Regions from separate parts of the Methylotuvimicrobium sp. genome, predicted to be linked through region 3. Evidence: riboswitches for the same ligand, from Rfam matches in the RefSeq annotation. Region 3 holds a riboswitch; each other region holds the start of a gene.

Region 1 (5,656 bases), on a different contig from region 3:
ACCGCGGTAATTTTATTTTGTAGAGAAGATATCGAAGCACAAAGATGTAACAACACATGCGAATCTACACCGCCGCTATAGGCAATATAAACTTGTTGCGGCGATTTTAATTTTTGCAGGCCTAATTCAACGACTCGCGATTCTAGTTGAAGCATTTAAGATACCAATTATGAGCTAATATTTAGGCGCAGGATCGACAACATTCTTGACACTTAACCATTGCCGATTTCCCCCCAGCGTTTCATACGCAAATGCCGAAATTACATGCCTGACAGGTAAAATCACACAAAGAGCAGCGCGCCATTTTAATAACAAACTTTGTCAAGTTATTTTACAATTTCAGCCGCACTAAATCCTGATCCTCTTTGAGCCTAGGCCTTAACAACAATCTATTCGCTCCGCCAACAAAACATCGAAGTAAAAATGATATCTCAGCACGTTAAAATATGTAAAACCATCTTATCAATTAGTCATAGCTCATTTAAAAGCAGTCACTTACAGACTATAAACTGCACTTAATTGTCAATATTTTTTACAAAAGAAAGATTTTTGCGATTAAAACAATGACCATACTGCTCACAACGTTTTGATTATAATAATTTTCTAATATTTGGTATAAGTATTGCTTTTTATAATAAAGGTCGTAGAAACTTTCATGATGAAACGATTCGGAGCCATTGTAGTAAAATTGAACACATATCGAGAAAAGAATTTAGCTTTTCTTAATGGAAATGTAATATTTTAGTAGTATCGTCAGTATCGTGAAGTAGATATCAGTTTTTTTGTGAAAGTACAATGCCGGCTCCGAAGAGGATGCCGTTGCTCGATCGACAGGCGTCGGCGGCAGGGCAGATTTTTGCTCCTGCAAAATCTGCATTCATGCCATCCATGGCAATCAGTCGCCGCCGTCGAGCCTACATGGACGTATTCACGGCGTCCTGTCGGGCGAGTGACCGCATCCTCCGCCACGCCTCGAACTTTCATTTGCCGGGGCGATGAAGGCTTCTTCATGATCGTTACTATTGAAATTGACTAAATCGAACTTTACGAAAAACGTGTTTGGCGGATTCTTTACGCGAGTACGCCAAACACAGCAGAGAAATTTTTAAGAGAAAGCCTCACCCGTTGTAAAGCGGGGCCGGAAAGTTACGGATCTTTAATATTTTAAAGATGGCCGGACTACCTTAAATTGTTAGTGAGATTTTTAATGTCATGCATCTTTTTGTTGCAACCATTATTTCAAAGTCAATATTGCTCTTTGACTAATTTGGCCTAGCTTTTTCACCATGTAATTTTTTGACTTTACTCTTAATCACAAGGAGTTTTTTTCATGTTTAGAATAACCAAGTTTGTTTTAATATCATTTATTTATCTTTTTACGGGGAGTGCGCAAGCAAGCCTAGTCACCTTATACGGCAATTCTGTTTCGTTTGAATTTGATAGTACGCTTACCGGTTTATTCGGTTCAGCTAATGTTTCAGGCGACACTTTATACTTTACCCCAACAGCATTCACCGCTACCGCCTTGAATACTGCCGGCGTCGACATGACCAACGATACCGTTAACATCAAAGTCCAAGCATTGAACCCACAACATCAAATAAATACCGTTTCAGTTATTGAAAAAGGCGATTATTTTAGTTTTGGCAATTCAACTCTTGTTGGAGTAGGAGGTCAAGTTCGCGCTTTCGATATTGAAAATCCATCCTTTGACACTACCGAAAGTATCGTTGCTAATGATGCATTTACTCAAACTGCGTTCTTGCAAACCAATAACTGGCAGGCAGATACCATTTTAGATACCACTTCTTTCAATAGCGGATATCTGAATATCACAATCCAAAATCTTCTAGGTGCTATAAGCACAACACTTGGAGAAGCGGCTTTCATTGAAAAAAAATATGTTGGCCTAAACGTCACAGCAGTCCCATTACCGGCAAGCATCTGGTTACTAGGTGCCGCTTTGGTTGGCCTTATTTCTTCTACAAAACGCAGACAAACAATCTAATTGCTCAAGCGTTAGCGGGAGCAAATTCGCTTCCGCTTTTCTTGAAACGACCCCTTCAAAATAAACCGCCTGCCATAACTCAATGCCGAACTGACCTTCTGTTGGATTAGGCGCCTCGTTGAGCTGAACTACCATCGGCAGCAAGAATACCTGCCATCGCCAAAAAAAATCTCATACCTTTTAATCTAAGAAACGTGAAATAACGCTCGGACAAAACAACATAAAAGAGCTATTGTTCGACTTAAAGCGAAGCAATAAAGAAGCATACAATTGATTTTAAAAGACTAAAATTAGTTTATATAATTCCACTAAGCGCTCATACTTCACGAGGGTTTTACCATGGACATTTCACCAACAAACAGCGCATTGAACCTCATCAACGGCGCACAACATAAATCAGCCGAAGCGGCTCACAAAATTGCTGCATTACCGATAAAAAACGATGAAGTAGGCAGCTCCGAATTCAAGTCTGAAGACATTATTAAACCGGTACTCAGCTTAAAAGAAGCTGAATTCGAAACATCTGCCGCCGTTAAAATTCTCGAAACCGAGAAAAAAACGATAGGAAGTCTTTTAGATATTAAGGCTTAAATCCGGCTTCAGAGCAAAAAATGATTTTCAACCGAGAAACTAAATCTTAGTTTACAGCCTTCTTCGGTCGTATCGCTGGATGTCGGGTGCGCTATATTATCCGATAACGCCCATTCCCCGACCCGACGCCATTCACCTCTCCCCGCTAACAATTTACCCAAAGCCATCAACCCGAAACTAGGCAACTAACAATCTACCCGAACCTCGAAACCAAGCGCTCTGATCTCGCCCGCAAAATGTCGCATGAGTTCCGGTGACAACGGCTTCATTTTAGCCGCTTCCGGCTGCATCGATGGGCGCGCAATTGTATAAAGCATAATTTTACCAATCGCCACACCATCGTTCTTGATTCTTTTTAAAAATTGCAAATACGCGTTTTTTTCCACGTCGGTCAATCCCTGCCCGGAATAATCGACTAGGCAAGTTTGAATTTTAGTCTGACAGATTGCGGCCGAAATCTTTAGATTTCTTAATGCCGACTCCATCGTTTGCGCTGCGTTATTAATTAAATTACGCCCCGCATCAGTCGCGCTATCAAACTTGAACCAAACTTCTCCCCCATAGCGATGCAATGACCGAAGCCCGACCTGAACCTTCGTCTGGTGCATTAAACTGCCATTGCTAATCAGAACTAAATTGCTATTCGGCAGCACCCCCATTTCAGTGGCAATACTGCCGATCAAGTTGACAGCCTTATCGAAATCCTGAACGCTGGTCGGCTCGCCATTTCCCGAAATCGCAATATCTTTGATTACTCGATTACGGGGGTCGACTTGAAATCGGTCAAAAAAATCGCCATGCAAAACATCGCTCAGAAACTGCCTCAATTCTTTTTCCAATAATGAAAAATCGAGCAGTGGCGCTGCACCCAACGTTAAATCGGGTACTTGACAATAAATACATCGCCAGTTGCAAGCATTGTTGATATTAAAATTTACACCGATCGACAAGCCTCCGGAACGTCTTGAGAGAACGGGATAAATATAAGTTAATCCGGCTGAATCCCTACTATGATCGGTTATTGTTAATCGTGTTGAATTTGTCACAGCCTTAAGAATGAGAGTCAAATGTGCTATTCTAGTCGCTCAAAATCTTTCCCTGTAACATTTTTATTAAGGAGATTATTATGAGCGAAAGAATTATCATGCGTACCGGTGAGGCATTGGTAGCGGGCGGTCCTCCCGGAACCGCGGCGGAACCGGAAATCGTCATCGGCGAACTGGACGGACCGGTCGGTACGGCCCTCGCCACTCTGACAGGGGACCAAGTCAAAGGTCATAGCCGGGTTTTCGCAATTTTGAATACCGATATTCAAGTCCGCCCCGTGACTTTAATGGTCAGCAAGGTCACTGTTAACAATAGCCGCTACACCAACATATTAATGGGTACCGTTCAGGCCGCTATCGCTAATGGTGTACTTGATGCAGTTCGCGCGGGAGATATTCCGAAAGAAAAAGCGAACGATTTGGGAATCATCTGCTCGGTATGGCTCAACCCTAGTGTGGCGACCGACGATAATCTGGACCATCAAATACTTTTCGACATCCACCGCAAAGCCATGGCACAAGCCATCCATAAGGCCATGACCAATACCCCGGATATCGATTGGCTGTTGGAAAATCAAGATAAAATCACTCACAAATATTTCCAAATGGGCCTTGACGGAAAAATTTAAATGGTTCGAGGGTTGCCCCGACATCAGCTTTAAAATCTTGATTTTTAGTTTGGCGGTTTCAGTCGCGATATTCGCGACTGAAACCACTACAAAATAAACTAGATTTCCTCTAACAATCGATAAACTAATTCCTTTATATTTTTCGGTTCGAACGGCTTATCACAAATCGCAGAAACTCCGGCCTGCTGAATTTTATTGAGCGTTGCTTGGTTCGACTCACTGGTTACCATTAATATCGGAATCGAGCTATTTTCCATATTGGCTCGTATCGCCTCGATCAATTCCTGACCGTCCATTTCCGGCATATTGTAATCCGTCACAATCAAGTCGAAGGCATCCGGCGACTCGGCGAATATTGCCAATGCGTCCGTCCCGTCGTTTGCCAACGTTACGCGCTGTATCCCCATATTGTTGAGTACTTTGGTAATATGCTTACGTGCCGGCGCACTGTCGTCGACCAACAAAACCCTAACAGCCTCGATATCATAAGAATCCAATTCCAATTCCTCCGGATCGACAAACTCGACCGAAGCGCGTAATGCCCTTTTCAAATCGGCATGATCGAACGGTTTGGGTAAAATTGCCACAACGCCGGCTTGACGTATCGGCTCCAGCGCCACTCGACTAGTTTCGCTGGAAATTAGCATGCACTGCATATCCTGAAAGTCGTCCGATTCCTTAATTCGGGTAAATAACTCGGTCGCCGTGGTATCTGGTAAGTACATACTGCTAATCAGCAAGTCCGGTTGGTAATTGCTGATAGCCTCCAATGCCTCCTCGCCCGAAGAGACGCCATTAATATACTTGACGCCTTCTTCCTGCAAATGCTTCACAATGAGTTTCAATTGCGGAACTGAAGGCTCGATCAGGACAATGGCCAAGTCCGAAATAGTTAATTTATGCATGATTTAATCGATGGATTAGAAAAGCGAAAACGATCGTACTCAAAAATTAATTCGAACTGAAAATCCCAATCGCCGGCCATTACTTAAAATCAACGGACCCGAGCTAGGGTGTCGAAATTTACCGATTTCCATGTCGGATAGAATGACTGCTTTATGGATTTTGAGAAAATAACTAGGACCTTATAGCCTATGATGATCAACAAATTCGTAACTCTTCAGTCCCCCGGCAATTATCGTTCCCATGCTCTGCGTGGGAACGATAGCGGGATGTGAATAATTACACAAATTCCAAGACAGCTTGAACGCCGCTGGGTGCGCATCGGGCGCCTTTTCAAAAATATTTTGAGTCTAAAAAGCGGGAACACGGCGATTAGCTAAAAGCGGCTTTTTTCGACAGCCTAGACCCGAGCGCCTTAATCGTCCTGCCGATAATTATCAATAAACCCGTCCCGATTCGGCATGACGACAGCCGGCAAC
Region 2 (5,656 bases), on a different contig from region 3:
TGAGTTTTATGCTCATCGAGTTTTGGATGTTTAGAAATGAAATCGATTAAAAGTTTATCAATCTTATCAATTGCTTCTTTCTTTCTTATGGCGAATGCGTCAACCGCTCATGCGGTTAGCAGTTTTGAGAGTAGCGCTACGCTTACCTATACTATCAATAGTATTGTCAATCTCGACAATCCGGGCGATCTTGCCGGTTTGACGGTCAACGGATCGTTTGAATTGGAAGATTCCCAAACTTACACGGAATATACGGGCAATGGAACAAGCTCAATTAGTCATTCCGATTGGTACTATGGCCCGGTCGACGGTAATGTGTTTTCTAAAACCTTTTCATTGAGCGGTTCCGTCGGTAATGGTGATGTAACCTCAAATTATTTGGTTTTCTTCGACTTGGAGTTTATCAATGCTTCGAATGATAGTTTCGCTATCGATGTCGATTTTGCTTACGACCTCTCAGTTAAGACGGTTGGCGAAGATGTATTTGCCGAAATGTTCCTTGATTATGGGGAAGAATTGACTAATGAGTATTTTTCTGAGGATCTTTCCATGTTTGAAACAGGGACCGATCAATTGACGGGGTCGCATAAGTTTTTATTTACGCTTGGAGCATTTGAAGACCAGTTGATTTTGGCGGATGTTAATCAATTCGGAACAGCATCTGCCGTTCCGTTACCGGCCGCTATTTGGTTGTTCGGTTCTGCATTGTTCGGGTTAGTTGCTAACGGCCTTAGAAAACAAGCCGATTGTTAGTTTCTATCGCTTTTCCTCATTCCCACGCTGCTCCTGCGCTCATCGTTATACATAGATTGTAGGGTACGCTGCGCGTACCAAAGCCGTGCCCTGGCGGCTCGGTTGGCACATGAAAATTGCGGGGTTACCATGGTACGCACAGCGTACCCTACGCGGATCGCCTAGCACTAGGTGATCCGCGAGTGTTTCCTCGTTCCCACGCTCCCGCGTGGGAATGCATACCGATCTTGGATCGCCTTAAGGAGTGGTTTTGAGCGGGGGTGTGAGAAACTGGAAGCCAGACAAGTCGGTCGTCCATGGCAGCTGGATTCCGACAATCCCTGGAGGAATGACTTGTTTCCTCGTTCCCACGCTCCTGCGTGGGAATGCATACCGATCTTGGCTCGCCATAAGGCGAGTTTTCCTGAGGGGGGGTGTGAGAAACTGAAAGCCAGACAAGCTTGCCGTCCATGGCAGCTGGATTTCGCCAATCCCTGGAGGAATCGCGTTATTAGCTCAACCCGCTTGAGAAGCGATTAATGACAGGCGGATTCCGGATTTGTACGGTTTCTTTTTCGGCTGAAAGAGACCAAACCGATTAAACCACTGCCCAGTAACCAGGCTGCTGCGGGAATTGGCACCGGTGATGCGCTAATGGTTAACTGATAATTTTCTACAGGACCGAAATTTTGTCCATTGACCACATTACCGCCTAAATAGATCGAATAAATTTGCCCAGCTAATGCGGTAAAGGTGATATCTCCGGAATCGGAATGTGTTTCATAAATAACGTTGTTCGTTCCGTGAGGGTTGTTCTCTTTGGCAGGGTCTTCATAGGCGCCGGATATATAGCCGATATTCCATGCTGCATGACGGCTATAGCCGGCCGTTCCATCATCCATTCCTTTAAATACGCTTATTCCGAAGTTATTGATCAAAGGGCCTAACGATTCAGGGCTAATAGTGATCACGGCGGTTACATGAGATTTCAATAATCCGTAATCCGTGTGATGCGCCCAACCTTGCGTAAACCCCGGGTTAGACTCGTTAACGGGCCAGGAGCCCCAGGCGCCGTCAGCGGTATCTATATCAACGTTAGCGCCGTAAACCGAAAGGGCATGTGCCTGTGAAACCTCATGGCTTTCATTGGCTGAGTGAATGGCTACCGCCCAGTTCATCGCCTGTTTACCGACATAGCCGAATGGGCTTTCGCCGCCCGTTGTGCCGACCCAAGGGACCTGTGCGCCGGAATTTCCGGAACCGTCTACTCGGGTCCATCCATCGGTACCGGATGAAGCGATGTAAGTATTGTACATAACATGAGCAGAGGCATTCGGCATGGCGCCAACAGTCATTGCGGCGCTGGTAACGGCCATAGCAACTGCTTTAGCTAATGGTTTTTTTTTCATCGATTGAACTCCTTGTTTAGTTTAATATTTTTGCATTTTAAATTTCGGTAACGTTTTCATAGGCCGCTGTCGAAACATAATGCGCAAAGGTATGTTTTAGTGAGGTTGGTTGTATTGTTTCCGGCCCTTGTAGGGAGGGGCTGCCAAGTGGTTCTGGGTAAATACGCATCTTTTTGAGGTCTTTCATTTGACTATCGAGGTAACGATTTGTCTAAAGGCTTATACCAAGATGCATAAGTATTTAAGGGACATTCAATAAATGTGAGGCTTACCTTAAGTCGCTCGAGATTGTATCCTCTGCCGAAATTTAACTACCGTTAGTTAAAAGCAAAATAAATGCCATCTTTACCATTTAGGCTACTCTAAATAGGATTAATTTTTTTTACGAGTCATTATAATAGTGCGGCTCTATCTTATTGATTTATATTAGCTATACGCAGGTCGTTTTGGAGGGCATTCCGGTTAAGTAGTCCCTTGCTTAAATTTAGCGAGAGACTGGTTGATCGATAGGGTAGGCTGGGTTGTCAATAGGTGATATGACTCAATGCTATGTGTCATATCACACATAAACCAACTTGATTAAAGATAGGCTTCAGCCAAAATCGAAACGGCATTGATGATTAGGGACTAATTCTGGCGTTATTCTCGAAAGGTCTCCAAATATAAAACAAAAGAACAAAAAAAGGGGGGGCTGGCTACAGGGTAAACGCATTAAAACAGAATATAAAATCAAATGGTTATAATGCATAGTGTTTTCAGTAATTTCATAGTAGCAGTTTTTAGTGCCACAAAATAAAAACTAACAAATAAAATGTTCTGCAAGCTTAGGTTGAATAGTCGTAACATATTGATATGGGATCTATTTTAATGCGTTTACCCTGGGGCAGGTTAGTTTTTTCTTCCCCCTTTTTCTTCTTTTCATCAATTACTTCGCATTTGCGTAATGAAAGGTTTATTAAGCGCATTATCCGAGTAATTTAGCCGCTCTCCTCATTTTTAAAAAATATCAGTGCCGCAGGCAAGATCGGGAAAGTGAAACATCGATAGGAGGGTGTGTGATATCACGCACTTTTGTGTCTAGTCACGTGTTTTTAGCATGGTTATCGGGGTTTTGATTTTCGAAGCCGCAACTGCAAGCCGTAAACCTAAAGCGTTTCGGCTAGCTTTTAAATAATAAAAAGCTAGCTAAAACAAAGTAATAAAAACGCATCAAAGTTCGTTTCGACTTAAGTCTAGGAAAATTTATCTTCATATTCAGTGTGGCTCGTATTTTGCTTAACATATAAAGTTGCATTTTTGTAGCTATGGTAAGTTGCCACACTCGTCGCAAGGCGGGGTCGGAAAGCCGCGGGTCTGATTCAGATAGCCGGGTTACCTCCTAGGAGCTTTGGGGAGAGCAGGAAAGCATATCGATAATGGGGGTTATCGATACGGCAGTCTCGCAATACAAGCTCGCTAAACTGGAGTTGTTTATTTCGGCGGACGGCCTAAAAACATCAGACAATTCCAAAATTTAACGACAACTTAAATCTACCACACCCGGATAAAAAAAACGTGATGTGGTTTGGGGAATTAAATAATGAATATATCTGTACAATCTGTGTTCAAGTCTACATTGGCCGTAGCGACTTTGGCATTGACTAGCGGCGCCGCGATGGCAGCCGGTGCTGTCAATCCCAATGGATCTGGCCAAGGCAATTCGTTCTGGGTAGACGGCAATGTGATTTCAAGTGCAGGCGGCTCTATTGCAACCAACGCCTTTACAACTAGCGTAAATGGTTACGCGAGTAACGCTGCATTGGGTAATGCTGCATGGGCTCATGCAGGTAACAAATGGTTTACATTTTATTTGACAGAATCCGCAACAACTACGGTTTCCGTTGCAGCAGTCAATGCCGGTGATATGTCACCGGGCTTTACAGTGTGGCGGACTGACGGCGAGTTCGACGGCGGAACTGGCGGTACCGGTGAAGTACCTGGTATCGCTAGCGGCCCACAAGGTGTTCCACACTCTTTCAACCAAGTCGGAGCGATTGGAACTTACGGAACCTATTGGATGACCGATGACAGTATTACGACTCCCGCTTATGGTGTTGACAACAAGGCAGTCGGCAACAGTGCAAACGGAGCATTGGAAACGATGGGCTACGCGAATTCAGGCCCAGCTTCCGGAACAACAGCCTGGGGCGCGGAGTTACAAATTGGCGCTTACGACGGCAATGGTTTGGTGAGTGGTTCTATTGTACCGGGCGAATCTGCCAGTTTGATGCTAAACGATCTGGCGGCTGGTTGGTACGCGGTCTATGTGGGGGGCGCTGATGGGGCATTGGGTGGTTCGCCGATGACTATGGCTGTATCTAGCGTTCCGGTTCCAGCAGCTGTTTGGTTGTTCGGCACTGCATTGGTCGGCTTGATTGGGGGCGCACGAAGAAAGGCTCAAGCATAAAGGGCAGTTTCAAGGAGATATCGAAGCGCACGGAAGCGCAAACTTACTTTTGGCTAAGTCTGTGTCTAACTGAGCTTGGATTAAATATAGGGTTGTAAAAGAAATCTACCTTTGTATTTAGTACTGCCAGTTTTAATGGCATGGTCGCTCAAGTTTAAATTTTTTTAGAATTAAAATAATGAAGGATTCTAATAAATGAACCTTCGGAGTTGATAGATGACAAGTTTTCGTCATGTTTATTTTTATGTTTTGGGGTTGGTTGCTTTATTGATAAGCCATTCTGTCTCCGCGACAGGCGTAGGTCCCATGCCGATTAGTCTCAAGCATTTGCAAGTGCCTGAAGTACCGGGCTTGCTGGATGGTGCCGAGCCAATTGTAGTTAACAAAAATGCAGCCATCGCGCTTGGAAAAGCATTGTTTTGGGATACGAATGTCGGAAGTGATGGAATGGCTTGCGGTTCATGCCATTTTCACGCCGGCGCCGATCGTCGAGTCAAAAATCAGTTAAATCCGGGAGCTAAGTCCAAATCATTAGAAGAACAAGCATTCGATCTGTCATCATCCAATGATGAAATGGGGCCCAATTATACTCTTAGTCGCCGCGATTTCCCTTTTCATCGCCGATTCAATCCTTTGAGTCATGCATCACCGGTATCATTTAATTCTGACGATGTGGTTTCGTCATCAGGGACTTTTAGTGGCGAATTTATCAATACCAGTCGAACAGGTAATGCAAATGATGCATGTGACCGCGATGCGGACCCGGTTTTTCATGTCAATGGAACCAATACCCGTAGAGTCGAACCCCGCAATACGCCAACTGTGATTAATTCGGTTTTCAATCATCGAAATTTTTGGGATGGACGCGCAAATAATGTTTTCAATGGAAGTAGTTCATGGGGGGATCGTGATCCTGATGCAGGTGTTTGGGTAAAAATCAATACTCGCAATGTTGCCAAACAAAGGTTGCATTTAATCAATTCTTCGTTGGCATCACTGGCAGTGGTTCCTCCCCTTAGCGATACGGAAATGGGCTGTAGAAGCCGAACGATGATGGATGTCGGAAGGA
Region 3 (5,656 bases):
ACTAAATTTTTGAGTATTAAGGGAATAGTGGTTTATGCCGGTCATTCAGGCGCCAATTGACCTGAATTTTAATTGCGAACGCTTATGTTCGGCGATTAAAGGTCGGCCTAATGAATCTTGATTTACTTTGTTTACTGGACATTCCGAGGAGGTACAGCGGGATTTATTCTTTTTTTTCGTCAGCTGTTGGCAGAATCAGCAATAAGAACTCATAACAATCAGGAATTACTGCTAAAATGACGCCGATTTATTTAATGAATAACTAAATAAGAAGACTATGCGCCTAAAATTACTCGCCTCCGGGCCTCATACTTTTACAACAGTAGGCTTGTTATGTACGGTCCTGTTGAGCGGCTGTGCCGCGACTCCCGCCAACCCAGACGATCCATGGGAGGGTTGGAATCGTAGCGTACATTCCTTTAATGAAGATCTCGATCATTACATCATGAAGCCAATCGCCAAGGGCTATGATTACGTGACTCCTGAGCCGGTCAACCAAGGGATTACTAATTTCTTTAGCAATATCGACGATATCGGCGTGATTCTCAACGATATTTTTCAATTGAAATTGGCTCAGGCCGGGAAAGATACCGGACGTTTTTTTCTTAATACGACCTTAGGCTTGGGAGGCTTTTTCGACGTAGCAAGTGAAGTCGATTTGCCTAAGAATATTGAAGACTTTGATCAAACTCTTGGCTATTGGGGTGTTCCAACCGGCCCATACTTGGTGCTGCCATTCATCGGGCCCGGTTCTCCGCGAGGTGTAGCCGGCCTGGTTGGCGATGCCTTGATGGATCCGTTAACTTATACGATGTTTGCCGGAGCAGCGGTTAGCGCAGCAAGTACAGCGGCCAATGCGGTAGAGGGTGTCGACAAACGTGCTGGTTTGTTGTCTTCGGAGAAGATTTTAGATGAAGCCGCAGTCGATCGTTACGAATTCATCAAGACCGCTTATTTTCAACGTCGTGAATATTTGATTAATGACGGAGTCATGTTGCTGGACGATCATGATGATTTGTTCGATGATCTGGATGACTACTTTGAAGATGAAGACACCAGTCATCACTTGCAATTAGACAGCCCTGCCGATCAATAGTGCGACAGGCCGATAAAAGCCACTTACCACTTAAGCAGGCGATCGGTGAGTGCTCCTTCGCTAGTCAAGTATCGTCGCTAGGCAGCCCGTAAAAGGCCCAGCACCTAAATCCATAGTATTTAACTATCTGGGATATCCCAAGTGCAGGGTGAAGCTGATTTTGTATAACGCCATGGATGGCATGTATTAGGAAGCTAACATTAGGCGCTGTATGCGATGCAATGCGGAAAAACGCTCCTGCATTTTCTTCATTCACACTATCCTTGAAACTCAGCAATTGCCGAGGAGTAAAAGTCAGTAGTAGGGTACGCATCACGTATCTTTATCGTTATAGGCTTGATAGATCCGAAAGACTTGCGAGAGGGTACGTAGTACGCCCCGGCGCCGAATTTTGATCTGCGATGGGTATATGACTTGAGCATAGTCTTCACAAGCTTATACCGGAATTTGTAAAAGAAAATAGTTCATCCTGCATTATTCCCATCTATCTTTTAGTCTTTCGTATACGCCACCAGGCTGCCAGTACACTGCCGATGATCGAATGAAAACTTGCTGAAATAGCAGAGGGAATCGGTGCAAGGGCCATTTGTGCAAAGCTGGATTGAGCAAGTACCGCGCCTAAGCCGGAGTTTTGCATGCCCACCTCAATTGAAATTGTGCGGGATGCGTTTTCTTCAAGCTTCATCAAGCGAGCCATTGCATAGCCGATTGTAAATCCGCCTAGATGCAATAAGGCAACCGCGCTCAACAAAGGTAAAGCCGAATCCTTTATCGTGCCTGCATTCGCGCCAATGATGCTTGCGCAAATCAATGCGATGACCATCACTGAAACGAGCGGTGCGACAGGTGTTACAGCCTGAACCAGGCGCGGCGTATAACGATTTAGCAACATACCCGACAAAACCGGCAGAATCACCACTTGCAGAGTATTGAAAAATAAGCTCCAAGCATCCACCGGAACATAGGCACCGGCTAGCCAGTGAGTCAATAGCGGCGTCATGACAACGGCGGCGAATGTGGAGCACATCGTCATCAATACCGATAGCGCGACATCGGCATGAGCAATGTAGCTAACCACGTTTGATGCGGTACCGCCGGGGCAGCATGCCACCAGTATCAGACCGACCGCCAATTGCGGATTGAGCGAAAATCCATAAGCTATGGCCCATCCTAAAAGAGGCATCACGGCAAATTGAGCAACGACGCCGATTAAAACCGGTCGAGTCGTGCGCGTTACCCGTCGAAAATCCTCGAAGCTAAGCGTAATACCCATGCCGATCATGATAATAGCCAAGCCCCAAACGATCATCGGACCGCTGAACCAAGTAAACCAAGCAGGAAAAAATAATGCTAAACCGCTACAGGTGATGACCCAAAAAGGAAAAAGATTGGCGAGCAAATTAAGTAAGCGAAGCACGTCGTTTTAAACCGAATAAATGATAGGCGACAAGTATACTTCAAATGGGCGTATTTGCTGTTGCTTAACCCTGAGTTTGTCTATAGAGAGAACTATTGAATTTAGCACCGTAGGGTGCGCATCACGCACCTTTCCACGGTTCCAAGCCGACAAGATTTCCCGGCCCAGGTGCGCGATGCGCATCCTACGCCTGGCGCTTTATAACCTATGATCACCAATCCCTCATGCCTAAATCTAAATTGCGATTGAGAAAACTATTGAATTTAGGCCAAACGCTTATCTGAGTTAAGGTCAAAATAAGACTTCTTGTGTAATCTTTTGCTGACAAAAACTCGCCTAAAACAAATTTCTTTCTTAGGCGATTTGATCTATGCACTGTCGGCCATTGCGCCTAATTAAAGATGAACGAATGGCTAAAACTCAAAAAGTTTTTTGTGGGGAAGTCGAAATGGGCAACGCAAAAGTGCTTACTAATTCACTGAATCGATATCAACAATAACAAGATGATTTCTCTAAATAAATTTTTGCCAAGCAAGTCACATCAATTATTTCTGAAATTTATACACTGTAACTCAACCGGAACGAAAAAAGCTTTCAAAGGGCTTTTAGACGCTCCAGTCAATCGAAAATAATAAAAGGGCAAAACCATCGAAAGGTGGCGACGCAAAGTTTCCAGTCTAACGGAGTTATTCCTATGACAGTGGGATTGCTAAATTGGCATAGGGCAAACATTACGCCAATTTATATTCAGCTTCAAGGAACTCCTTCGGACCTTTATTTTAAATAAGGAGTGGGGTCATGAGCTCTAACAGCCGAAGAAGTCAAAAAAATCAAAACACATTTAATTCAACTCAGCTTTCCAAGGCCGTAGCGGCGGTATTGCTTGCCGGTGTGTTGGGCGGTGCAGCCGGACCAACCTACGCAGCCCCCGACAAGCCTTGGAAAGAAGGCCAAATTTTGGTCAAACCGAAAGCCGGATTATCGGACAGAGAATTCGACAAAATTCTGAAACGCAATAAAGGCCAAAAAAAAGAGATAATCGGTAACATCGGAGTGCATGTTATCTCTGTACCACCACAAGCCGAGCAAGCCGTTATTCGAGCATTATCCAAAAATCCTCATGTCGAATTCGCAGAGCTCGATATGGCGGTCGAATTCAGCTTGACGACGCCCAACGATCCGCGTTACGGCAACCAATGGCATTTGCCCAAAATTCAAGCACCAACCTCTTGGAGCTCAACAAAAGCCGACAACACCGTGATTGCTATTTTGGATACCGGTGTCGATAGCGCGCACTCTGACTTATCCAGCAAAATGCTGCCAGGTTGGAATGCGGTCGACGGCAGCACCAACAGTTCTGATGTACATGGACACGGCACGGCGGTAGCGGGTACGGCAGCTGCCACAACCGATAACGCTAACGGCGTTGCTGGCGTCGCTTGGAATGCGCAAATATTGCCGGTGCGCATTACCAACAGTAGTGATGGTTGGGCTTATTGGAGCGATATTGCTCGTGGCTTGAACTGGGCGGCCGATCAAGGTGCTGACGTCGCGAACATCAGTTACGGCGTTTCCAACAGTTCTGCGGTAACCAATGCCGCACAATACATGCGCAGCAAAGGTGGCCTGGTTGTTGTTGCGGCCGGTAACGACGGCGTCGATCCTGGATTTAAAGATAATGTTCATATGATCAGCGTTTCGGCTACGACTAGCTCCGATGCCAAGGCTTCTTGGTCGAATTATGGCGAGTTCATCGATGTTGCGGCGCCGGGCGCATCGATTCAAACCACTACGCGCGGCGGCGGCTATGGTAGTTGGAACGGCACATCGTTTTCGTCACCAGTGGCTGCAGGCGTGATTGCCCTGATTCAGGGCGCGAATCCAACGCTAACGCCCGATGAAGTCGAGCAAATCTTGAAATCCTCGGCCGATAAAATCGCTGGCGATATCCACCCATACTATGGTCACGGCCGCATCAATGCCGCCGTAGCGGTTGAAATGGCGCAAAGTATGGTGAATGTCACTGTCGATAGCGAGGCGCCTTCAGTCAATATTTTCTCGCCAACGGGGGGAAATACCGTCAGCGGATTGGTTGAAGTCGAGGTCAATGCCACCGATAATGTCGGTGTGAGCGAAGTGACGCTCTATGCCAATGGTATCTATGTCGGTACCGATACGACCGCACCTTACCAATTTAGCTGGGATTCCAATCAAGTCGCAGATGGTTCCGTAAACTTGAGCGCAACCACGATCGATGCGGCAGGTAATGAAGGGGTTTCAAGTGGTGTTAATGTAACGGTCAAAAATACGATCGAACAAGTTGAAGAAGTCGTTGATGAGCCTGTCGAGGAAGTGATTGAAGATATAGCGGCTCCAACCGTAGCTATCAGTAATCCAGCCGACGGTAGCCGACTATCACGAGTAGTTAAAATAAATGTTTCGGCGGAAGACGACGTTGCGGTGGCTAATATCCAGCTGTTTATTAACGGCAGTCTGGTGAGTTCGGCAGACGGCAATCAATTGTCTCATAATTGGAATACCAACAGAGAAAGCCGAGGCACTTATATCATTGAAGCGGTTGCTACCGATACTTCGAATAAAACTGCTAAACATACGATTACAGTTTCTAAATAAGCAAAAGTAAACTGCAAAAAAAAAACGCCGGCTGACGTCGGCGTTTTTTTTGCAGGATTTTTATTTTATATGTAGTAATAGCTGGCAACATCAAACTCCTTCGGAATTGGCTAGTATTCATGTTTTAACTATTAACGTGAACAGAGCCGTTTTTGCGAGGTTTTTTATAAGCTGAATCCAAATAACTATTCAATCCTCCGGCAATTATCGTTCCCATGCTCTGCGTGGGAATGCCTGAGCACCGCTCCAGCGGGACGAGACGCTAGAGCGTCTCGGAATTCATTCCCACGCTGGAGCATGGGAACGATAAGGGGTGTGAATCATTACGAATCCAATAGTCATTACCTTTAGCCTGTAAAAAGCATTTCACAATGAAGATCATGAAGAATGAGACGTCAACTTAATAACTTCTTTATTCGTTTGTATAGAACTTTCGTTCATCCAAGAGGTTAGCAGGAATGTTCAGGCAATCTCTTGAATGTTTCAGGTGTTTCATGGTTAGGTTGTCG

Evidence for each region. Region 3 has a riboswitch for cyclic di-GMP ahead of ACRJJO_RS16430 (S8 family serine peptidase). Riboswitches for the same ligand answer to the same signal wherever they lie in the genome.
Region 1: it holds a riboswitch for cyclic di-GMP, as region 3 does, so the genes downstream of both, ACRJJO_RS05985 (VPLPA-CTERM sorting domain-containing protein) here and ACRJJO_RS16430 (S8 family serine peptidase) in region 3, are expected to answer to the same signal.
Region 2: it holds a riboswitch for cyclic di-GMP, as region 3 does, so the genes downstream of both, ACRJJO_RS06790 (hypothetical protein) here and ACRJJO_RS16430 (S8 family serine peptidase) in region 3, are expected to answer to the same signal.

What each region holds. Positions count from the first base shown of each region.
Region 1 covers NZ_JBNGHF010000008.1:53,887-59,542, reverse strand. Annotated here, with positions in the region: gene tilS (tRNA lysidine(34) synthetase TilS) at 1-155, opposite strand, end outside; cyclic di-GMP riboswitch class I at 1,106-1,187, shown strand; gene ACRJJO_RS05985 (VPLPA-CTERM sorting domain-containing protein) at 1,331-2,008, shown strand; gene ACRJJO_RS05980 (hypothetical protein) at 2,348-2,599, shown strand; gene ACRJJO_RS05975 (radical SAM protein) at 2,785-3,645, opposite strand; gene fae (formaldehyde-activating enzyme) at 3,726-4,274, shown strand; gene ACRJJO_RS05965 (response regulator) at 4,373-5,179, opposite strand; gene ACRJJO_RS05960 (c-type cytochrome) at 5,593-5,656, opposite strand, start outside.
Region 2 covers NZ_JBNGHF010000009.1:115,433-121,088, forward strand. Annotated here, with positions in the region: gene ACRJJO_RS06780 (hypothetical protein) at 37-753, shown strand; gene ACRJJO_RS06785 (VPLPA-CTERM sorting domain-containing protein) at 1,269-2,141, opposite strand; cyclic di-GMP riboswitch class I at 3,446-3,520, shown strand; gene ACRJJO_RS06790 (hypothetical protein) at 3,721-4,587, shown strand; partial or broken gene ACRJJO_RS06795 (cytochrome-c peroxidase) at 5,386-5,656, shown strand, end outside.
Region 3 covers NZ_JBNGHF010000039.1:1,365-7,020, forward strand. Annotated here, with positions in the region: gene ACRJJO_RS16420 (MlaA family lipoprotein) at 278-1,096, shown strand; gene ACRJJO_RS16425 (bile acid:sodium symporter family protein) at 1,581-2,513, opposite strand; cyclic di-GMP riboswitch class I at 3,142-3,227, shown strand; gene ACRJJO_RS16430 (S8 family serine peptidase) at 3,312-5,147, shown strand.